DNA from 3 places in the Flexivirga aerilata genome. Region 1 is predicted to be linked to each of the others. Evidence: riboswitches for the same ligand, from Rfam matches in the RefSeq annotation. Region 1 holds a riboswitch; each other region holds the start of a gene.
The links. Region 1 has a riboswitch for cyclic di-AMP ahead of HJ588_RS09530 (transglycosylase family protein). Riboswitches for the same ligand answer to the same signal wherever they lie in the genome.
Positions count from the first base shown of each region.

Region 2: another riboswitch for cyclic di-AMP. It lies ahead of HJ588_RS19685 (transglycosylase family protein); the one in region 1 lies ahead of HJ588_RS09530 (transglycosylase family protein).
Region 3: another riboswitch for cyclic di-AMP. It lies ahead of HJ588_RS00585 (C40 family peptidase); the one in region 1 lies ahead of HJ588_RS09530 (transglycosylase family protein).

Region 1 covers NZ_JABENB010000001.1:2,004,095-2,011,698, forward strand. The annotation lists gene HJ588_RS09510 (ATP-binding cassette domain-containing protein) at 1-708, shown strand, start outside; gene HJ588_RS09515 (NUDIX hydrolase) at 864-1,367, shown strand; gene dapA (4-hydroxy-tetrahydrodipicolinate synthase) at 1,378-2,265, shown strand; gene HJ588_RS09525 (RNase J family beta-CASP ribonuclease) at 2,262-3,947, shown strand; gene HJ588_RS09530 (transglycosylase family protein) at 4,040-4,825, opposite strand; cyclic di-AMP (ydaO/yuaA leader) riboswitch at 4,830-4,974, opposite strand; gene HJ588_RS09535 (endonuclease/exonuclease/phosphatase family protein) at 5,453-6,409, shown strand; gene HJ588_RS09540 (aminotransferase class V-fold PLP-dependent enzyme) at 6,500-7,604, opposite strand, start outside.
Region 2 covers NZ_JABENB010000001.1:163,930-171,533, forward strand. The annotation lists gene HJ588_RS00785 (class I SAM-dependent methyltransferase) at 1-146, opposite strand, end outside; gene HJ588_RS00790 (YwaF family protein) at 188-901, opposite strand; gene HJ588_RS00795 (dihydrofolate reductase family protein) at 941-1,528, shown strand; gene HJ588_RS19685 (transglycosylase family protein) at 1,617-2,366, opposite strand; cyclic di-AMP (ydaO/yuaA leader) riboswitch at 2,372-2,583, opposite strand; gene HJ588_RS00805 (threonine/serine exporter family protein) at 2,872-4,380, opposite strand; gene HJ588_RS00810 (serine/threonine-protein kinase) at 4,445-6,265, opposite strand; gene HJ588_RS00815 (CBS domain-containing protein) at 6,326-6,787, opposite strand; gene HJ588_RS19155 (alpha,alpha-trehalose-phosphate synthase (UDP-forming)) at 6,896-7,604, shown strand, end outside.
Region 3 covers NZ_JABENB010000001.1:112,848-120,451, reverse strand. The annotation lists gene pepN (aminopeptidase N) at 1-1,746, opposite strand, end outside; gene serC (phosphoserine transaminase) at 1,799-2,914, opposite strand; gene pdxH (pyridoxamine 5'-phosphate oxidase) at 2,949-3,629, shown strand; gene HJ588_RS00590 (iron-dependent transcriptional repressor DtxR) at 4,580-5,269, shown strand; cyclic di-AMP (ydaO/yuaA leader) riboswitch at 5,444-5,603, shown strand; gene HJ588_RS00585 (C40 family peptidase) at 5,604-6,494, shown strand; gene HJ588_RS00580 (DUF6918 family protein) at 6,712-7,146, shown strand; gene HJ588_RS00575 (hypothetical protein) at 7,159-7,604, opposite strand, start outside.

The sequences.
Region 1 (7,604 bases):
AAGTCGACCTTCATCAAGATCCTCGCCGGTGCGCATGACTACACCGAGGGCGAACTCCTCGTCGACGGCAAGCCGACCCACTTCGCCAGCCCTCGGCAGGCGCTGGACGCCGGCATCGCGACCGTCTACCAGGACCTCGCGGTGGTGCCGCTCATGCCGGTATGGCGCAACTTCTTCCTCGGCAGCGAGGCGACCAAGGACGTCGGCCCGGTCAAGCGGCTGGACGTGAAGTTCATGAAGGAGACCACCAAGGCCGAGCTGGCCGCGATGGGCATCGACCTGCGTGACGTCGACCAGGCGATCGGCACGCTGTCCGGCGGTGAGCGGCAGTGCGTCGCGATCGCGCGGGCGGTCTACTTCGGGGCCAGGGTGCTGATCCTGGACGAGCCGACCGCGGCGCTCGGGGTGAAGCAGTCGGGCGTGGTGCTCCGTTACATCGCCAAGGCGCGCGAGCGGGGCCTCGGCGTCGTCTTCATCACCCACAACCCGCACCACGCGCACCCGGTCGGCGACCGGTTCGTGTTGCTGCGGCGGGGCCGCAGCATGGGCGACTTCACCAAGGACGAGGTCAGTCTCGCCGAGCTCACCGACATGATGGCGGGCGGCGCGGAGCTCGAGTCGCTCGCGCACGAACTCGGTCAGACGATGGGTGACGACTCGCAGGTGGCGACTTCGCTGCGGGCGTCCGCGGGCAAGCCGCACCGCTGAGCCGCAGTCCGCGCCGCCCCGCGCATCCCTTCGCAGAACCCGCATGCGCGCATCACCCGCACGTGCGTAACCCGCACACGCGCGCATACCCGCGTACCCACATCCCGGTCGCACGATCGGCTGACGCGGCGCCGCGGTGGTGGCAGGCTGCAGGTATGGCGCAGCACACCGGGATCCGGGTCAAGTCGATGGCGATCCTGCTGAGCCTGGACGGCGGCCGGCAGGCGGTCTCCCGGCTCGGCCCGACGGCCGAGCACCCGCGCGGCTTCCACCGCCTGCTCGGCGGCTCGGTCGAGCACGGCGAGCGGGCCGCGGACGCGCTCGCCCGCGAGCTGCGCAAGGAGCTCGGCGCGGATGTCGTCGAGGCCCACCTGGTCGAGGTGGTCGAGAACATCTTCACGATGGACGGCGAGCCCGGGCACGAGGTCGTCTTCGTCTACGCGACCCGGCTGGCCGACGCCGGCGTCATACCGCAGGACGGTGGGACGTTCACCGACGGCGACGCCCCGCTGCAGGTCGTATGGCGGCAGCTGTCCGACACCGGCGAGGTCCCGCTCTTCCCGGTCGACGCCGTCGAACTCGCGCGGGTCTGCGCGGCCAACGCGGCGCAACTGTTCGCAGCGTCTGCCCCCGGCCCCGGCGAAACACCCCGCCGATAGCCTTGGCCCCATGACGACGACGCCCTTCGGCCGGATGGTCACCGCGATGGTGACGCCCATGCACGACGACGGAACACTCGACCTGGACGGTGCGCAGAAGCTGGCGTCATACCTGGTCGACCGGGGCAACGACGGGTTGGTCGTCAACGGCACGACCGGTGAGTCCGCGACGACCACCGACGAGGAGAACGTCGACCTGGTCCGCGCCGTCGTCGAGGCGGTCGGAGACCGGGCCCGCATCACCGCGGGCGTCGGCACCAACGACACCGCCCACTCGGTCGCGGCGGCCCGCAACCTTGCCGCCGCCGGCGCGCACGCGGCGCTGATCGTCACGCCCTACTACAACAAGCCGCCGCAGGCGGGCATCGTCGAGCACTTCAGGGCGGTCGCCGGCGCGACCGACCTGCCGGCGATGGCCTACGACATCCCCGGCCGCACCGGTATGGCGCTGACGTCCGACACCATCCGCGCGCTCGCCGACGTGCCCAACATCGCGGCGCTCAAGGACGCCAAGGGCGACCTGGCCGCGGGCGTCCAGTTGATGGCGGAGACCGGGCTCGCCTGGTATTCCGGCGACGACGCGCTCAACCTGCCGTGGCTCGCGCTCGGTGCGACCGGCATGGTCAGCACCGTCGGCAACGTCGACGCCGCCCGGCTCGCGGCGCTGATCGCCGCCGTCGACGCGGGCGACCTGGCGAAGGCACGCACCCTCAACGACGAGCTCGCGCCGCTCATCGCCGCCGTCATGAACGTCACGCAGGGCTGCATCCAGGCCAAGGCCGCGCTGCACCTGCTCGGCGTCATCGACTCCGACTTCTGCCGGCTGCCACTGCTGCCGGCCCCCGAAGACCACCGCGCACTGCTGCGCGACACCCTCACCAACCTAGGACTGCTGTGAGTCATCCCCACCCCGAGCTCGAACTGCCGCCCCCACTGACGAAGGGCGGCGTTCGCGTCGTGCCGCTCGGCGGGCTGGGCGAGGTCGGCCGCAACATGACCGTCGTGGAGTACGACGGCAAGCTGCTCATCGTCGACTGCGGGGTGCTGTTCCCCGAGGACCACCCGGGCGTCGACCTGATCCTGCCGGACTTCGAGTACATCCGGGACCGGCTCGACGACATCGTCGCGATCGTGCTCACCCACGGCCACGAGGACCACATCGGCGCCGTGCCCTACCTGCTGCGGCTGAAGCCCGACATCCCGCTCGTCGGGTCGACGCTCACGCTGGCGCTGGTCGAGGCCAAGCTGAAGGAGCACCGGATCACGCCATACACGATGGCGGTGAAGGAGGGGCAGAGCGAGCAGCTCGGCCCGTTCGATGCCGAGTTCATCGCGGTCAACCACTCCATCCCGGACGCGCTCGCGGTCTTCGTGCGCACCCCCGGCGGCAACCTGCTGATCACCGGCGACTTCAAGATGGACCAGTTGCCGCTGGACGGCCGCATCACCGACCTGCGGGCGTTCGCCAAGGCGGGGGAGGAGGGTGTCGATCTCTTCCTGACCGACTCCACCAACGCCGAGGTGCCCGGTTTCACCACTCCGGAGCGCGACATCACGCCGGCGATCGAGCGGGTCTTCGACACCGCCGAGCGGCGCATCATCGTGGCCTGCTTCTCCTCCCACGTGCACCGCGTGCAGCAGGTGCTGGACGCCGCGCAGGCGCACGGCCGCAAGGTCGCGTTCGTCGGCCGGTCGATGGTGCGCAACATGGGGATCGCGTCCGACCTCGGCTACCTGCACGTGCCCGACGGCGTGCTGGTCGACCTCAAGAAGATCGACCAACTGCCGGACGACAAGGTCGTGCTGATCTCGACCGGCTCGCAGGGCGAGCCGATGGCTGCGCTCTCCCGGATGGCCAACGGCGACCACAACCTGATCGACATCGGGCCGGGGGACACCGTGCTGATGGCCTCGTCGCTCATCCCCGGCAACGAGAACGCCGTCTACCGGGTGATCAACGGCCTGATGCGGCGCGGCGCGAAGGTGGTGCACAAGGGCAACGCGCTGGTGCACGTCTCCGGTCACGCCAGCGCCGGCGAGCTGCTCTACTGCTACAACATCGTCAAACCGAAGAACGTCATGCCGATCCACGGCGAGTGGCGTCACCTGGTCGCCAACGGCGACCTCGCCAAGGCCACCGGCGTGCGGGACGACCAGGTGCTGCTCGCCGAGGACGGCGTCGTGGTCGACCTGGTCGACGGCAAGGCGTCGATCGTCGGCGCGGTGCCCTGCGGCTACGTGTATGTCGACGGCTCCCTCGTCGGCACCACCGACGAGACGATGCTGAAGGACCGGCGCATCCTGCGCGACGAGGGTTTCGTCACGATCATCGTGGTGCGCGACGCCGCCACCGGCAAGATCGCCGCCGGGCCGGAGATCCAGACCCGCGGCTTCGCCGAGGACGCGGCCGTCTTCGACAAGGTGCTGCCCAAGGTCGAGGAGGCCCTCGAGGAGGCGCGCGCCAAGGGCGTCACCGACACCTACCAGCTGCAGCAGGTGATCCGCCGCGCGGTCGGCGGGTTCGTCGGCGGCAAGCTGCGGCGCCGGCCGATGATCATCCCCATCGTCATCGATGCCTGACAAATAATCGCGGCTGCCGTCATACGGCATGCGAAAGGGCCCCGAGCGAATCCGCTCGGGGCCCTTTCACGCATTTAGCGTGAGCCTGAAGTTCAGGCCGGCAGCTGCAGGTGCTGGCCGACGAAGATCAGGTTCGGGTCGTTCACGATGCCCTTGTTGGCCGCGAACAGAGCCTGCCAACCACCCTTGATCTGGTAGGTCTCGGCGAGCTGGCTCAGCGAGTCGCCGGCCTTCACGGTCAGGGTCTTGCCCGAGAGCGCAACCTTGGGGGTGGCGGCCTTCGGCGCGACGTAGGTCTTGCGCTCGGTGGAGCGCGAGGTCTGCGGCGCGGTGTAGTTGGACTTCGGCGCAGCCTTCGGCGCGACGTAAGCCTTCTTCGGCGTGACCTTCGGCGCGACGTAGTTCTTCTTCGGCGTGACCTTCGGCGCGACGTAGGTCTTGCGCTCGGTGGAGCGCGAGGTCTGCTTCGGAGCCTGGGTCTGGGTCGGCTGCGGCGCGACGACCGGGCTGCCGCCACCACGGGTCAGGCCCGCGCGGACCGAGCACACCGGCCAGGCGCCGGGACCCTGCGAAGCGAGCACCTTCTCGGCGATCGTGATCTGAGCCGACTTGCTGGCCAGGTTCGCGTTCGGCGCGTAGGCGCCGCCGCCGTAACCGATCCAGGTGGAGTGCGTGAACTGCAGACCACCGTAGAAGCCGTTGCCGGTGTTGATCGACCAGTTGCCACCGCTCTCGCAGGCAGCGACGCGGTCCCAGGTCGAGACCGACGCAGCCTTGGCGGTGCCGGCGTTCGCGAAGCCTGCACCGACGACCGCTGCGCCGGCAACCCCGATGCCGACGATGCGGGTCTTGGTCGAGATGTTCGAGCTGAGGTTCATTGATTCCTCTCCTGACGTGCGCATACGGGGTTAGCTGTCGGGTCGGGCTGTCAGGTGCCCGGCAGGTATAAGGCCTGCTTTCACCCCAGGACCGGCATTCGGCCGAAATTGGGTCCCCCATCCTCGTCGTGCCTCCGGGACCATCCCGGATCTTCGGTGACCGCTCGACGAGGCTGTGCGCAGCGAGTCACAGGCATTAGGGACGGAGTCGCGCCGGGTTGCGCTGCTCCGCTCGGTGGTCCAGGGGATTCCGCCAGGGGGACGGAAGTTGCACCACCGACCGACGAAGGTACGGGGTTTCGATGCCAAATCCAAGTTGAACCGTGACCGTTTCGTGACTTTTGTGTGATTTGTCGGCCATCTCACAGTTTCGGTGCCACTCCGATCACGCCAGTCACAGGGGTCTCAGGAGTACGGCGGGGCGTCCAGTGTCGGGGGCGTTTCGCCGCATCAGGTTGCCCGTGCGGCGTGTCGCGGCGTGTCGCGACGTGCCCGTGCGACGTGCCCGTGCGACGTGCTCGTGCGAGGCGACGGGCGACACGCCGGGCGAGCTGAACGGGCGAGCTGAACGGCCGCCGGCCGGCACCCGGCTCGGAGGGGCGGTGCCCGGTGGTCTTGGATGACCTCATGCGTGCGCCTCGACCCCGGCGGGCGCCCGCGATCCTCCGGTGGGCGCCCGTCATCGCTCTCGGCGTGGTGGCGCTCGGCGTGGGCGCACGGTGGGTCGATCTCACCTGGCGGCTGCCGCAGGTGCAGTCGGTCTTCCCGGTCTTCGGCGGTATGGCGGTGCTGCTCCTCCTCGCCATGCTCGCGGCCCGGCGCTGGCGGCTGGCCGCCGCAGCCGCACTCGTCGCGGCCGCGCCGGTCGTCATCGGCGTGCAGTCGATGACCGGCGACACCGTGCCGCCCGGACCGCGCGACGAGGTGGTGATGACCAGCAACCTCGAGCTGGGCTCGGCCGATCCGCGCGAGGTCGTCGCCGCCGTGCGGGCGCAGCGCGTCACCACGCTGGTGCTCACCGAATGCACGCCGCCGCAGCTCGCGCGGCTTCGAGCGGCGGGCCTCGACACGCTGCTGCCCGAGCAGGCGGGGCAGACCGCGGACGGGCCGCGGGGCACCGTCATACGCAGCAGGCATCCGTTGCGGCTGATCGCGCTGCACCCGGGCGGGCGTTTCCCGTTCAGCCCCGAGGTGCAGGTGGGCACCGGCCGGGGCAGCTACCGGCTGCGGGCGGTGCACACCGCGGCGCCGCTGCCGGACATCGTCGGCGACTGGCGGGCCGGTCTGCGGTCGATCGGCGCGTGGCAGAAGAATCTGCCGCAGCGCGAAAACGTCGTGATGGCAGGCGATTTCAACGCCTCGGCCGCCATGCCCGCCTTCCGCAAGGCGATCGACGGGATGACCGACTCCAGCCGCGCCGCCGGAGCCGGCTGGCGGCGCACCTGGCCGCACGGCCGCGCCTACCCGCCCTTCGTGCAGCTGGACCACGTGGTGTCCCGCGGCTTCGGGGTGGTGCGCGACGGCACCGTCGCGATCGCCGGCACCGATCACCTGACCTACTGGGCGCGGCTGCGGCCGCAGTGATGCCGGCTCAGTAGATGCCGGCGCAGACGGGGCGGGCTCAGACAGGGCCGGCTCAGACAGAGGCGGCTCAGACAGGACCGGCTCAGCAGGTCACCAGGGGAGGGGCTCACTGAGGTCGCGCGGGTCGGCGGGGGCCGACCAGCCGGTCTCGGTGTGCACGTAGGACAGCTGTGGCCCGTCCTCGACGAGGCGCCGCACGGCGGTGATCAGCCGGTCGACGTGCTCGCCGGTGGTGGCCAGGCCGAGGCTCGCGCGGACGGCGGTCTGCCCGGGGCCGACGATCGCGTCGCACAGCAGGTGGGCACAGAAGCGCCCGTCGCGCACCGCGATCGCCTGCTCGTCGGCCAGCACCTGCGACACCAGCGACGGTTCGTAGCCCTCGACGGTGAACGTCACCACCCCCACATTGGGCCGGTCCCCGAGCGCCTCGATCACCCGCACGCCGTCGATCGCGGCCAGCCCGGCGCGCAGCCGGCCGTGCAACTGCTCCTCGTGCGCCTCGATGGTGGCGCGATGGGCGCCGAGTGTCGCGCAGGCCGCGGCGATCGCGATCGCGCCCACGGCGTTGGGCGTGCCGCCCTCGTGCCGGGCCGGCCCCGTCTGCCACTGGGTATGACGGGGAGTCACTGCCGCGGTCGCCCCGCCCGCGGGCAGGTAGGGGCTCGCCGCGTCGAGCCAGTCGCTGCGGCCGGCGAGGACGCCTGCGCCATACGGGGCATAGAGCTTGTGGCCGGAAAACGCGACCCAGTCGACGCCCAACTGCTCGAGGTCCAGCTCGCGGTGTGGCGCGTACTGCGCCGCGTCGAGCACCGTGCGAGCGCCGAATTCCTTTGCGACCGCGACGAGTTCGGCGACCGGCCACACCTCGCCGGTGACGTTGCAGGCTCCGGTGATGACAACCAGCTGATGGCGGGCGGGGGAGTCCTGCAGGGCCCCCCGCAGCAGTGCGACCGCGTCGTCGGCGCTGTCGGGCACCGGCAGCCGGGTGGTGGTGCGCGCCGGCCACGGCAGCAGCGCGGCGTGGTGGGCCGACTCCCAAGCGATCACCCGGGTGCGGCGCGGCAGGCAGTGTGCGAGCAGCCGCAGCGCGTCGGTGGTGTTGCGGGTGAAGACGACCTGGTCGCCGTCGCGCGCGCCGACGAACTGCCCGACCTGCGCCCGGGCCGCCTCGAACCAGCCGGTCGTCACCCGGCTG
Region 2 (7,604 bases), 1.8 Mb from region 1:
GCGACAAGCGGATGCGCCAGGCGACCCACACCCGCGCCGAGGTCGAGGACCGACCCACCTGCCAGGATCGCCGACGACAGAAGCTCTGGGATTGCGCCGGCCGGCAGCGCAGACCAGAGTTCGACCGGGCAGCCGTCGGGCGTCATACGGCCAGGACCGTGGCCGGTCACATGCGAGTGCCGCGGGCTCATGCGACCCGCTCCGATCGGCTCGCCCGCTGCCACGGCCAGGTCATCAGTGCCCAGAGGACCACCAGCACGACCGCCTCGACGCCGAGGTAGACCGGCCACGGGCCCATGTAGTCCAGCACCGAGCCGGAGTCGGGTTTGCGGTTGAGGAAGCCGAAGTTGGTGCCCGCCAGCGCATTGAAGATCATCGCGAGCGCCGCCCAGGCGACGGTCGCGAGCAGCGCGCACCGATAGTCCCGCCACGTCGGGCGCATCCGCCGACCCCACGCCAGGTAGATCGCGGTCCACACCAGGAAGAGGTGCAGCAGGAAGAAGCTGACGAACGTGCTGTCCGGGAAGTCACCGCTGTCGAGGTCGGGGGTGATCAGCGCCTGCGATCCGAGCACGAGCGCCCAGAAGTAGGTCAGCCCGAACGCCCAGTGCCGACCCGACCAAAGCGCATACGCCGCAACGATTTCCGAGACATCACTCAGCTGCAGCGGAAGCTCCGACAACGTCGCCCGCTGCATCAGCTTGTCGACGGCGCCGGCGACGAACGTCACCGCGAACACCCCTGCCGCGGCCCGCGAGAAGACCCGCGCCTGACGCTCCGACTGCCGTCGGCCGAGCCACACCAGCCCGCACGCGCCGACCGCGAAGACGGCGAGCACGACCAGGTGCGAGGTGCCGAACGTTGCAAACTCGCGCTGCGCCATACCGACAGCTTCGGTCATCGGCGATGAGTTTCCCAGCAACCCGCGGTCTGATCGGGTATGACGCAGACCCCCGCCCGCCGCGTCCTACTCTTCACGATCTGCTCGCTCGACGGCGCCGTCGACGACCCGACGCGCGGCTTCCCGGCCGAGACCGACGGCCCGGCACCGCCGTCATACGACGAGGTGATGATCGAGCAGGAACTGAAACTGATCGAGCGCCAGGACGTCGTGCTCCTCGGTCGCGGCATGTATGACGAGTGGTCCCGCTACTGGCCGACGTCGGATGCCCAGCCGTTCGCCGACTTCATCAACGGCGTCCGGAAGTATGTCGTCACCTCTCGCCCGCTGGACCGCGACTGGGGTGACACGACCGCGGTTTCCGGTCCGCTGCCCGACCTCGTGGGCGAGCTCAAGGCACTTCCCGGCACCGGCGACATTGGGGTCCACGGCAGCATCACCCTCGCCCAGTCGCTGCTCGCCGAAGGACTGGTCGACGAACTGCAACTGGCGGTCGCGCCGGTGCTCGACCCGGTCGGCCGCCGGCTGAGCGACGGCCTGGGCGACCTGAGCCGCTTCGAGCTGGTCGACTGCGTCCGCGCGCCGTCGGGCGGCCTGTGGCTCACCTACCGGCCCGCGGCGGTATGACGGGAGCCGTCTCCGGCATACGAAACGGCGACGGGCGCCGGCGATCCGCGAAGGATCGGCCGGCGCCCGCGCACGTCAGGGCGAAAGGTCACATGCCCTTGGAGTTGAGGTACTGCTGCAACGCCATGACCGTGCGCGCGTTGAACTGCGACGCACCGTCGCGCGGCACACCGAGGTAACGCTGCATGGCGGCCGTGGTGATCGGACCGATGATGCCGTCCTGGTTGACCCCGAGCCGGGCCTGCAGGGCGATGACGGTCCGCGCGTTGTAGTAGTTGGCGCCGTCCTGCCGGATGCCGAGCCAGTGCTGGGTGGAGCGGGTGGTCAGCGGGCCGACGATGCCGTCGATGACGAGCGCGCGGTTGGTGCTGCGGGAGACCGGCGGCTGCGGAGTCGGGGTCGGCTTCGGCGTCGACACCGGGCCGCTGCCGTCGACGCGCACGGCGAGGCCGTTGGCGCGGGTGAGACCGGCATACTTCGAGCACACCGGCCACGCACCCGGGCCCTGCACGGCAAGGGTCTTCTGCGCGATCAGGATCTGCTGGTCGCGGGTGGCGTACTGCGCGCTGGACGCGTACTGACCGCCGCCGAAGCCGAGCCAGGTCTGCTGGGTGAACTGCAGCCCGCCGTAGAAGCCGTTGCCGGTGTTGATCGACCAGTTGTTGCCCGACTCGCACGTCGCGACACGGTCCCAGACGTTCCAGGGCGTGTCGGCCTTCGCGTGCGACGCGGTGGCGAGGCCGGTGCCGACCGTGGCGCTGGACGCCATCACGACACCCATCGCGCGACGACCCGCGGTGAACGGGCGCGCGACCTTGTGACGAGGTTGGTACGACAAGATCAAAGTCCTTTCTGACGAACGCCTGCGGGGTCAGCTGTCGGGTTCGGGCGCGTGAGCCGCCGGCCGGTGGTCGGCCGTGTCATCAGCTCTCCGCACCACGAGCAACGAGTCGTCGGTGCGGGTGCCCGGCCGGTAGGTGCCGGCTTCACCCCAAGGCGGGCAGGTGCCCGCCGTAGTTGGGTCCCCCGCCCTCTACGTCCGGCATTCGGGGTATGCCGGTCGTTGCGCCCACAAGGTTCGGCGTCCGGGCGCGCGGATGAAGCAGCGATGAAGCAAGCCATCTGCAGAGTGCGGTTGGTGATCCGATGTGCAGTTGTGATCCGACGAATCCGCCGGCTCCGGGCCGAAGCTCGAAGGCGGTAGCACGTTACGGGATTGACGGATGTGACACAAGGGACGAGTTGGAAAACTGTGGACAGCGCAAGTGGACACGCCGGGATGTGGATGATTTCTTCGGCCAGGTGTTCGATGGCGCAGTGTGACCGCGCAGCGTGACGTGGCGCTACCGCCGTCGCGCGCGCCGGCGGCGGATCGCCTGGCGGTCCAGCGGCGCGGACATCACGTCGCCCAGCACCACCCCGGTGCTGATGGCGAGCGCGACTGCCGCCGCGCCCATCATCGTGCTGATCGCCTGCGCCTGCGTGGCGACCGACGAGCTGACGATGCTGCCGGCGACCGCTTCGTACATGCCGCGGAAGATGCGCATGCCGGGCAGCAGCGGGGACACCGCCGGGACCACCATCACCAGCGCGGGCGCCCCGAGCCGCAGCCCGATCATCCGACCGAGCACGCCGATCGCCACGGCGGCGATCGCGATCGACGTGGTGGCACCGAGGCCACCGGAGGAGATGCCGAAGAGGTGGAACGACTTGGGCAGCCCATTGGCGAGGAACAGTCCCAGGCCGCCGAGGAGGCCGGCGGGCAGCAGGTGCTTGGGCAGCACCCGCATCGTCACCGCACCCGAGACGCCACCGATCGCGCCGCCGATCACCTGCAGCCACAACGACGCCGGAGCCGCGGTGAGTGAAAGTGCCTGGGGTGCGGTCAGTTTGAGGTCGAGCGCCTTGTCGATGCGCAACGTGAGCGACAGGCCGGCGGCCACGCCGACGATGATGCCCGACGTCTTCAGCAACACCGTGAGCAGGCGGCCGGCGCCGGTCACCGGATAGCCGGTCACCGCGTCCTCTACCGCGGAGACCATCGCCCGCCCGGGCAGCAGCACCACGATCCCGGCAGCGATGGCATATCCGAAATCGTTTGTGGTCATTTCCAATCCGATCCAGTGATGGACCGCGACGAGATAGCCGAGCCAAGCGAGCAGGACCGACACGGCCGCGCCGATCGTCGCCTCGTAGAAGGACGGCACCGCCCGCTTGCTGAGCCAGCGACCGATGCGATCGACGAGCAGTGTCGACACGATCGCGACGACGATCGCCATCGTGTGACCGCCGAGCAGCGCACAGACGGAGCCGGCCAGCCCGGCATACCCGAGCGAGACCAGCCACCTCGGGTAGAGCCGCGACGAACGCTGGATGCGGCGCAGCTTCTTGGTCGCCGCCTCGACGTCGTCGATGCCTCCGGAGACGAGCTCCTCCACCAGCCCGTGCACGGCGGTGAGGCGGGCGAAGTCCCGGGTGTTGGAGCGCACCACCCGCAGCAGCGTCACCGGCACGCCGGCCGGCGTCGGCGCCTGCACCAGCAACGACTGGTTGGTGATGTCGACCTCGACCCGCCGCAGACCGGCGGCCGCGGCGACGGCGACGACCGCCGCCTCCACGTCGCGCGTGCCCGCGCCGCACCGCAGCAGGAGTTCGCCGACGCGCACCGCGAGCTCGAGCGCGCTCCGCACGGACGCCTCCTGCTCGGGCGCCTCCATCGTCCGGGGATCCCGGTATGGCGTGTGCCGCAGCGAGTCCGCGATCGGCAGGGGTTCGGTGACGGGCTCACCTTGCAGAAATCGCAGCCGTCCCGAGATCGGCAAACCTGCGGGATCGGTCTCCTGCTGCTCCATCCGGACAGCGTATGACGATCGGGTGGCCGCCGGATATGACGCGCCTGAGGACGAACTGAACGCCTTATCTACCAGGCGGATTGGGCAACACGCCCTGCATCGGCACGCTGCTGTCGGTCTGGAACGGCCACCAGCTCACGTCCGACGAGAGATGGGTCAGCCCCCACAGACCGCACACGACGGCGACCGCGATCAGCAGCCCGACGATGATGCGGGTGACCGGCTGTCCACGCACGACACCGCGCACGATGCTGCGCGAACCTCGGCGCAACGGGATGCCGCCGGGCCCCCACCACATCACCAGCAGGGCGATCAGCATCCCGACCGCGAGCGGCGCCGGCCGCGCCAGATAGGCCGAACCGCCTTGCGTCATCGACCAGCCCAGCGCGACGACCGCCGCTGCGCAGGCTCCGACGAATGCCGGGATCAGCACGGTGAGCAAGGTGGCGAGCGCCGCGACCAGCCCGTGCCAGGGCGAGGTCACCGCGGCGACGAAGCCGTCGGAGCGGCGCCGCCCCGAGCTGAACCGCCGCAACACCATCGAGGTGACGGCCTTGTCGCACCACCGCGCGGCGATCGCCCACAGCAGCACGACCACGACGCCGAGGGTCGGCCAGAGCGCGGTGACGCCGACGGCCGCGGCAGCGAGCGCGGCCAGGGTGCCGGTGCGGGCCGGCTGGCCGATGCGCGGGTCCGGCGGTGGCACGAACCTGCCGGGCGGCAGCGCGGGCTCCGGGCGGTCGTTCGGCGGCTGCTGCTGCGGGCGGGACTGTCCTCGCGGCCCGAATCCGGCCGGGGAAGAACGTGGTTGGGCTGCTCGCTCGTAGGGCAGCCGCTCCGTCGCGGGCTTGGCGACCGGCGGAGGTGAGGTATGACGGGACGTCGCGGGCCGGGCGATGGCCTCGGTCGGCGGCTTGGCCGAGCGCAGCGGGATGTGCCCGGTCTGCCCGCCGGCGGCGAAGACGTCGAGTTCGGCCAGCACCTCCGGTGCGGAGGGGCGCGCCGCCGGGTCGGGGCTGAGCGCCGCCTGCAGCAACGGCCGCAGGCGTGGCTCGACTCCCGACAGGTCCGCCTGACCGCGGCTGACCCGGTCGAGCACGACGGTCATCGGCCCCCGCCCGAACGGCGGCTGGCCGGACGCGGCATACGCAAGCGTCGCCGCCCAGCCCCACCAGTCGGTGGCCTGACTGACGTCCGCCCCCTCGACGATCTCGGGCGAGAGGTAACCGGGTGTGCCCATCACCAGCCCGGTCGAGGTGAGTCGCGCGTCGTCGGCGACGTGCGCGATGCCGAAGTCGATCAGCACCGGGTCGTCACCGACGAGGAGCACGTTGCCGGGTTTGAGGTCGCGGTGCACGATCCCCGCCGCATGTATGGCGCCGAGGGCGTCCGCGAGGCCGCGGCCCAGCCGGGCCAACCGGGCCGCGCCGAAGGGGCCGTCGTCCTCGACGACCTCGTCGAGGGGTGCGCCCGGCACGAAACTGGTGACCAGATAAGGACGTTCGCCGTCGACCTCGGCGTCGAGGAACGACGCGACGTTGGGAGACTTGACCCGCACGAGGGTGCTGACCTCGCGGCGGAGGCGTTCGCGCGCTCCGGCGTCGTGGGCGATGTGGTCGCGCAGCACCTTCACCGCGACCGGGTCGCCGTGCACGTCGAGGCCCTTGTAGACCACGCCCATGCCGCCCTCGCCGAGGCGGCCGATCAGCCGGTAGTTGCCGAGCATGCGCTGAGTCGGCGGCAGCACGACGGTGGGGTCGCCGTAGTTGCCGTCGGGGCCCCCGTCATACGCGCCGTCATAGGCACCGGCACCGCGCCTCGGCAGCCGGTGCGTGCCGTCACCGGCACCCGGGCGGGCGGCAGCGGAGCGGTGGTCGGCGGTCATGTTGTCCACGGTAAGCGACAACGCCTGAGAACCCGCAGAGACGCCCCGGGCGCCCGGGCCTCACGTGGTGATGTAGGACTCCAGCTGGTCGCGCTCGTCCTGCAACTCCTGCAGCCGGAACTTCACGATGTCGCCGATGCTCACGATGCCGACCAGTTGGTCGTCCTGCACCACCGGCAGGTGCCGGATGCGGTGCTCGGTCATCAGGCCGGCGAGGCTGCGGATCTCGTCGTCCGGCCCGCAGGTGTGCACGGTGGTGGTCATCAGCTCGGACACCGGCCGCTCCAGCAGACCCTCCAAGTCCCCCGAGTCCCCCGAGCGCGCCGAGTGCTCTGACTGCTCGGGCAGCGCGCGCACGACGTCCCGCTCGCTGATGATGCCGCTGATCGCTCCGTCGTCCATCACCACGACCGCGCCGATGCCGTGGTCGGCGAGCGTCTGCACGAGTTGCCGCACGGTGGTGGTCGCGGGGACGGTCACGACCTCGGGTCCCTTGCCCTTGATCAACTCCTGGATGCGCATGACTCACGGTATCCCCGGGTAAGCCTCCGCGACCAGATCTGCCTCGACCCGGGCGGCGGCCGGGCCGGTGCGCCGATAGCCTGTGGTCACCGCGGGGGCCCCGGCCGGATGCGTTCGTCGAAGGAGTTGTGCTCGTTGCCGAAGGAAACGTTCGACCTGGTGATCGCGGCCAACCGGCTGCCCGTCGACCGGGTCGTGCACCCCGACGGCGAGGTCGAGTGGCGTCGCAGCCCGGGCGGTCTGGTGACCGCGATGGAGTCGGTGATGCGGGGCCGGGACGGCGCCTGGATCGGCTGGTCCGGCGACCCCGGTGAGGCGCCGGAGCCGTTCCGCGAGGACGACATGCAACTGCACCCGGTGCCGTTGTCCGCCGACGAGGTCAGCGACTACTACGAGGGTTTCAGCAACGGCTCGCTGTGGCCGCTCTACCACGACGTCATCGTGCAGCCGACGTTCAAGCGGCGCTGGCGGGCGGCCTACGAACGCATCAACAAGCGCTTCGCCGACGCCGCCGCCGACCTGGCGGCCGAGGGTGGCACGGTCTGGGTGCAGGACTACCAGCTGCAGGAGATGCCGGCGATGCTGCGCGCGCAGCGGCCGGACCTGCGCCTCGGCTGGTTCAACCACATCCCGTTCCCGCCGGTCGAGCTGTTCATGCAGTTGCCGGCGCGCGAGAGCCTGCTGCACGGCCTGCTGGGCGCGGATTTCCTTGGTTTCCAACGCAAAGCCGATGCCTACAACTTCCTCAACGCGTGCCGGCAGTTGCTCGCCGCGAGCGTCAAGGGCGACGTCGTGCGCCTGCCGGACGGGCACGCGA
Region 3 (7,604 bases), 1.9 Mb from region 1:
CGCCGCGCGCGTGAGGTTCCACAGCACCGACCAGAGCACGGCCCGGGTCAGTCCCGGCTCGACCCGGCCGACGGTCGCGGCGGCGAGCTGCGCCTCCTCGGCGGTGAGCGCGGTGATCGCGTAGGTGCGGTCGTCGTCGTTGAGCACGACCAGGTCGGCCCGGGCGTCGTCCGGCAGCTCCACGCGGGTGGTCTCGCCGGAGATCGTGACGGGCAGTGACGTGGTCCGGCGCAGCCCCGCGCCGTCGATGGTGAAGGTGCTCACGATCACCCGGTGATCGCGCGAAACCTGCTCTCCGGTCAGCGGATCCGTGGACTGCTGAGTGATGGTGAGCGTGTCGCCCGAGAGCGCTGCCGACAGGGTCGACGGCCCCGACGTGCGCAGCCAGGTGTCCACCCATGCGGAGAGGTCACGTCCCGCGGCGTCCTCCAGGCACGTGATGAGGTCGGTGAGCGTGGTGTTGCCGAACGCGTGCCGCCGGAAGTAAGCGCGGGTGCCGGCGAAGAAGGCGTCCCGCCCGACATAGGACATCAGCTGCTTGAGCACCGCGGCGCCCTTGGCGTAGGTGATGCCGTCGAAGTTGACCCGCGCCGCGTCCAGGTCGGGCACGTCCGCGACGACCGGATGGGTGGTCGGCAGCTGGTCCTGCTCGTAGGCCCACTGTTTGCGTCGCAGCGCGAACGTCGGCCAGGAGCCGTCGAATCCGGCGGCCTCGGTCGCGCCGAGATAGCCCATCAGGTCGGCGAACGACTCCTTCAGCCAGGTGTCGTCCCACCAGCGCGGTGTCGCCAGATCGCCGAACCACATGTGCGCCATCTCGTGCATGATCACCTCGGCGCGCGACTCGCGCTGCGCCGTGGTCGGGTCGCCGCGGAAGAGATAGACGTTCTCGTTGAAGGTCACGAGACCCGGGTGCTCCATCGCGCCGATGTTGTACTCGGGCAGGAACAACTGGTCGTATTTGCCCCAGGGATAAGGGAATTCGAATGCCGCGTCGAAGAAGTCGAGTCCCTGCCGGGTGATGCGGAAGATCTCGTCGGCCGGCAGGTGCGCGGCCATCGACGCGCGGCAGCCGACCCGCAGGTCGATCTGCTGGGTGGTGCCGTCCGGCCGGGTGATGCTCCAGCTCGACTCGGCCTGGTGGAACGGGCCGACCGCCACGGCGACGAGGTAGGTCGAGAGCGGAGGCGTCGGGGCAAACGTCGTCGTGCGCACCTGCGCCGTCGCGGTCTCCTCGACAGCCGGCTGATTGGCGAACGCCAGCCAGTCGGTGGGCGCGGTGACGCTGACGGTGAAGCGCGCCTTCAGGTCCGGCTGCTCGAAACAGGCGAACACCCGCCGGGCATCCGTCGGCTCGAAATGCGTGTAGGCGTAAGTGTTTCCGTCAACCGGGTCGGTGAAGCGGTGCATGCCCTCGCCAGTGTGGCTGTAGCGGCACGTCGCGGCCACGCGCACGAGGTTGTCGCTGCCGTCGGTGTGCAGACCGGTCAGCTGCAGGCGTGCCCCGTCATACGCGATGGGGGAGGGGGTGCCGTTGACCGTGAGCTCGGTGACCTCGTCGGCGACCAGGTCGAGCCAGGTCTGCTCGGTCGTGCTGGTGAAGCGCAGCGTCGACACCGACGCGAACGTGGCGACCGACGGGTCCGCGGCCGCGCTCAGATCGAGTGCGACGGTCTGGTCGTGCGTGGTGACGGCCGCGCTGCGGGCAGCGCACTCGTCCCGGGTGAGGTTCAGGTCGCCGGTCATCAGGCCATCGTGGCCGACGCGCCCGCGCCGGGTGGCACGGGGTCGGGAGTCGTCAGAGACGTTCGACGACGTAGTCGATGCAGGCGGTGAGCGCCGCGACGTCCGCGGGGTCGACCGCGGCATACATGCCGATGCGCAACTGGTTGCGGCCCAGCTTGCGATAGGGCTCGGTGTCGACGATCCCGTTGGCGCGCAGCGCTTTCGCCACCTGTGCGGCGTCGACACCGTCGAAGTCGATCGTGCCGACCACCTGCGACCGGGAGGCCGGGTCAGTGACGAACGGCGTCGCGAAGTCCGCGGCGTCCGCCCAGCCGTAGAGGGTGCGGCTCGACGCCGCGGTGCGATCGACGCACCAGGGCAGGCCGCCCTGGGCGAGCATCCAGTCGAGCTGCTCCGCGAGCAGTGCGAGCGTGACGATCGCGGGTGTGTTGTAAGTCTGGTCGAGGCGCGAATTGTCAACGCAGATCTGCAGATTGAGCACATCCGGGGTCCAGCGATCGGCGCTGAGCTCGCCGATGCGGGCGAGCGCCGCCGGTGACATCGTCGCCAGCCAGAGGCCTCCGTCGGAGGCGAAACCCTTCTGCGGGGCGAAGTAGTAGACGTCGGTCTCGGTCAGGTCGACCGGCAGCCCGGCGGCACCCGAGGTGGCGTCGACCAGCATCAGCGCCTCGGCGCCGGCGCCGGGCACACGGCGGACGGGAGTCATCACCCCGGTGGAGGTTTCGTTCTGCGCGTAGGCGTAGGCGTCCGCGCCGTCAACCGGCCCCAGGACGGCCGCGGTGCCCGGCTCGGCCTCGACCACGGTCTGCTCGCCGAGGAACGGTGCCCGGGTGGCGACCGAGGCGAACTTGCCGCCGAACTCACCGCACACCCCGAACGCGGCCCGGTCGCGGATCAATCCGAACGCGGCCGCGTCCCAGAAGGCATTGCTGCCGCCCATGCCGAGCACGACCTCATAGCCGTCGGGCAGCCCGAACAGCTCGGCGATGCCGGCGCGCACGCGCGCCACCAGCTGCTTGACCGGCGCCTGGCGGTGCGAGGTGCCGATCACCTCGGGGCTGAGGCGTTGCAGCGCGGCCAACTGCTCCGCACGGACCTTGCTCGGTCCGGAACCGAAGCGACCGTCAGCGGGCTTGAGGGAGTCGGGGATGACGAGCTGGGTGGTCACAGCGCAGCAGTCTCCCACCGGTAGCGTCGGGCGCATGCAGCCGATCAAGCGGTGGGACTACGCGGGCGAGGGACTGGACGAGAGCGAGCTGCCGGCCGCGCCCTGGCCGGTCGTGGAGCGGTGGGTCGACGACGCGCGGATCCGGCAGGGCGAGCAGGGTGACGTGCCCGAACCGGACGCGATCTCGGTGGCGACCGTCGACGGCGCCGGCCAGCCGCACGTGCGGACCGTGCTGCTGCGCTATCTGACGCCGGCCGGTCCGGGCTTCTACACCAACCTGCAGAGCCGCAAAGGCCTTGACCTGCAAGCCAATCCGCGCATTGCGGCGGCGCTCACCTGGCCGGCGATGTACCGCGCGATCCGCTTCGTCGGCACCGCGGAGGAGCTCGACCGGGAAACGGTCACCGAGTACTTCCAGAACCGGCCCTACGGCTCGCGGATCGGTGCGTGGGCGTCGCGACAGTCCGAACCCGCCGCCGGGCGCATCGAGTTGGAAGACGCCGTTGCGGCATACGAGCGGAAGTGGCCGGACACCGGCAGCGCCGACGACGTGCCCCTGCCGGTGCACTGGGGTGGGTATGTCGTGCGCTGCGACGAGGTGGAGTTCTGGGCCGGCCGGGCCAGCCGGCTGCACGACCGGCTGGTCTACGTGCGCTGCGCCGACGGAGACCTGAGCGATCCCGGCGCCTGGCGGATCGAGCGCCGGCAGCCCTGAGACGGGGCGGCGGGGGAACTGGCGGCGGCGGAAATGGCGGGGCCGCGTGCAGAAGTCGCGACGGTTGCGGGGTGCGCACGCGAAGTGGCCCGGAGTGCCCGGGGGCGTGCAGAAGTCGCGACGGTTGCGGGGTACGCACGCGAAACGGCGCCAGAGGCGTGCAGAAGTCGCGACGGTTGCGGGGTACGCACGCGAAGTGGCCCGGGGCGTGCAGAAGTCGCGACGGTTGCGGGGTGCGCACGCGAACGGCCCGGAGTGTCCAGCGGCGTGCAGAAGTCGCGACGGTTGCGAGGTGTGCACGCGAAACCGCCCCCCGGGCATGGGACAGCCCGTGGGCTCCGGCGGTGCCGGCTTGTGCGTTGGACGAATCGCACACCCACGGGCTGCGGTGGCTGCGTTGGAGTAGCTACCGAACGTCCGTTTCGTCCTGAGTCGGCTGACCGGAGGTAGCCGGGACGAACACGTAGGTTGCGCTAGCGCGCAACCACCTCACGCGTCCTTTGAGAATTCACTCTTGGACCACCTCCTTTCCCGTGTGCCGCAACGCTAAAACGCCGGGGCGGCCGAGCGCAACGGGTTAAAGATCACGCCACCGGTCCGGGCAGAAGTGGCCGCCGAAACGCCCCGGGACCCCCGCCGAAACGCCCCGGGACCCCCGCCGAAACGCCCCGGGAAAAGGAAGCGGCTGGCGCCCAGGGGGAGTGCGCCAGCCGTCCGAGCTGGGCCACCGAAGCGGCCCGCTCACCCCGCCGGTGGAACCCGGCGGTTCGGGATGCCGAGGTCAGAGGGGAGGAGTCCACGACATCCACCCCATACAACGGGGCCGATCCCCGGACCATTCCCCGACAGCGGGAGAAAATTCCAGCTGCGACACGGTCGCGTGACGCGTCGCTGCCCGCCGGTGCCGACCGAAAGAGCAGCCGTCAGGGCGAGGTGGCAGGCTTAGGCCTGTGAGTGAGCTGATCGACACCACGGAGATGTATCTCCGCACCATCTTCGACCTCGAGGAAGAGGGCATCCTGCCGCTGCGCGCGCGCATCGCCGAGCGCCTCGGCCACTCCGGCCCGACCGTCTCGCAGACGGTTGCCCGGATGGAGCGGGACGGTCTGCTGACGCTCGCCGGCGACCGCCACCTGGAGCTGACCGACGAGGGTCGCGTGCTCGCCATCCGGGTCATGCGCAAGCACCGGCTGGCGGAGCGATTGCTCGTCGACGTCCTCGGCGTCGATCTCGAATTCGCCCACGACGAGGCGTGCCGGTGGGAGCACGTCATGAGCGACCGCGTGGAGCGTCGCATCCTGGCGCTGCTCAGCGAGCACCACCTGTCGCCTTACGGCAACCCGATCCCGGGCCTCGAGGAGCTCGGCGAGGCCGAGACCGTCGAGAAGTTCCGCGACGGGGTGCGCCCGCTCACCGAGCTGGTGACCATCGACGCGGGCGACTTCGTCGTACGACGGATCGGCGAGCCCGCCCAGGCCGACCAGGACGCGATCAGCGTGCTCACCGCGGGCGCCATCGCCCCCGGCGCCGCCGTCCGGGCCTACCTCGACGGGGACCGGGTGCTGGTGCAGGCCGGCTCGGTCGATGCCGTCTCGTTACCCCGCGACGTGGCGTCCCACGTCTTCGTGGACGCCGGCTGAAGATCCGCGTCGTTCCGCGGTTTTCCGGGTGGTGTGTCACACGTCGCACACAGACTCGCCGGCAGGTCGTGACCTCGCTGTGACTTTGGAATCCCTCCCGTGTACCGTTTTCCGCGGCCCTCCGACCGGAGGTCCCCCGGAGGGCAACGCCGAGTCCTGCCAGCCACCCGGGAGTGCTGATCACCGCCGGCAGGAGCGGGGGAACCACCATCGGGCGGCCGAGGCCGTCCTTGGGGCTAAGTAGCGTCGCAGCATCACGGGGATTGTTGCGCCGAGACCGGGTATCTCCACCCGAGCCCGACAGCTCACCTCGTAGGCGCAGGAGAGGTACTTCGTGTCCGTTATTGCCCCCCGCGGTCGTCACCGCGCCCCGAGCAAGCTCTCGACCACCTTCAACTCGACCGCGCGGGTGTCCGCCGCCGTGGCCGTGACCGGTGGCATCGTCGCCTCGATCGCCGCCCCGCAGGCCGCTGACGCCGCCACCGGTGTCGCGTCGTTCTCCGGTTCGAACCAGGCAGCCGCTGCCGTTCCCGCGCAGTCGGTGCAGGCCAAGCAGCTGCTGGCCAGCGTCTCGGCAAAGCCGCAGCTGGCCGTCGCCGAGCAAGCCAAGTCGCTCGTCGTGAAGCCGAAGGCGAAGAAGAAGCCGGCCACCCAGGCCAAGAGCACCCCGCGCAAGCAGAACACCGCGCGCACCACCGCCGCGGCGCAGACCCGCACCGAGCAGGCCTCCGCCAGCACCCGGACGCAGGTGCGTCCGCGCACCTCGTCGGTGTCGCGCTCGCAGGTCCGCACCGTGGCGACCACCACCCAGCGCAGCACCTACACCCCGCGTACCCAGCCGACCCAGCGTCCGGTGAGCCAGCCGAAGGCGCAGCCGACGGTGCCCTCCACCTCCGGTGTGGTCGCCATCGCGCAGCGTTACCTCGGCACGCCGTACGTCTACGGTGGCAACACCCCGGCCGGCTTCGACTGCTCGGGCTTCACCTCCTACGTGTTCGCGCAGGCGGGCAAGTCGATCCCGCGCACCGCGACCGCGCAGATGTTCGCCTCGACCAAGGTCTCCAACCCGCAGCCGGGTGACCTGGTGTTCTACGGCAGCGCGTCCTACGCCTACCACGTCGGCATCTACATGGGTAACGGCATGATGGTCGCCGCGCCGAAGCCGGGCGACGTCGTGAAGATCCAGGCCGTCTACGGCAACCCGGTCGCCTACGGTCGCCTCTGAGTCGCGAGACTCAGAGGTCGGACCGCACCGACCACGCGCGAACGCCGTGCCCCTCGCCGAGGGGCACGGCGTTCGTGCTTCCCGCCGCGTGGGCGGCTGCGCCGCAACCATGACGGGCGGCTGCGCCGCAGCCCTGGCGGGCGCGATGCGCCGCGCCGCCTGACGGGCGCTTAGACTGCGTAACTCCCGCCATACCCTCCCCGAAAGGCGCACTCCCGTGACCCTGTCGCAATCCCTGCTCGCCGCCGACACCCGGCCCGCCGTCGTCGCCGACCTGGTGGGTGTCATCGACGCCGAGGTCAAGGACAAGAAGGGACTCGGCGGGGTCGCGATCAAGGGCGGCTATGCCGCGGTCCGCAAGGTGAGTCCGACGATCGCGACGAGCGCGACCGACCGGATGCTGCCGGACTTCGTGGCCGCGCTCGAGCCGTTCTGGGCCGACTTCGGCGGCGCGGGAGACTTCGGGTCCTACCTCAGCGGCCGCGGCGACGAGGTCGCCGACGCGCTGCTGCAGGTGACCGACCGGCGCGCCGCCGCCACCGACCGGGAGCCACTGAAGCGCGCCTACAACGGGCTGCGCGGCAAGGCCAAGGACAACGTCAAGGCAGCGCTGCCGCGGCTGGGCGCCGTGGTGCAGCAGCACGCCCGCTGACCGCCGCAGCCGTCAGGGGTTGCCGTTGCCGTTTCCGTTGCCCTTGGTGGTCACGGTGACGGTGGTGGTCTGCGGCGGCTGAACCACCGTCTTCTGCTCGGTCACCGTCGTGGTCGCGGTGGCGGTCGTCGTCGCCGTCGCGGTCTTGTTGTCGGTCTTGGTCTCCGTCTTGGTCGCGGTGACCGTGCGCTCGCCGCCACCAGCGTTCTTGGTCACGGTGACCGGCGGGGCCTGCACGGTCATCGTGGTGGTGGCGCCCCCGCCGCTGCCGGTGACCGTCTGGGTGCTCGGCGCCTGGGTGACCGTGCTCGGGGCCGCGCCACTCTGGGTGTAGGTGTAGACCGTCTGCTGCTGCGAGGACGAACTGTCGCCCCGGTCGGCCAGCACGTAGATGCCGATCGCGCAGAGCGCGGCCACCCCGGCGCCGATCAGCAGCCCCGGGATGAGCCCGCCGTAGC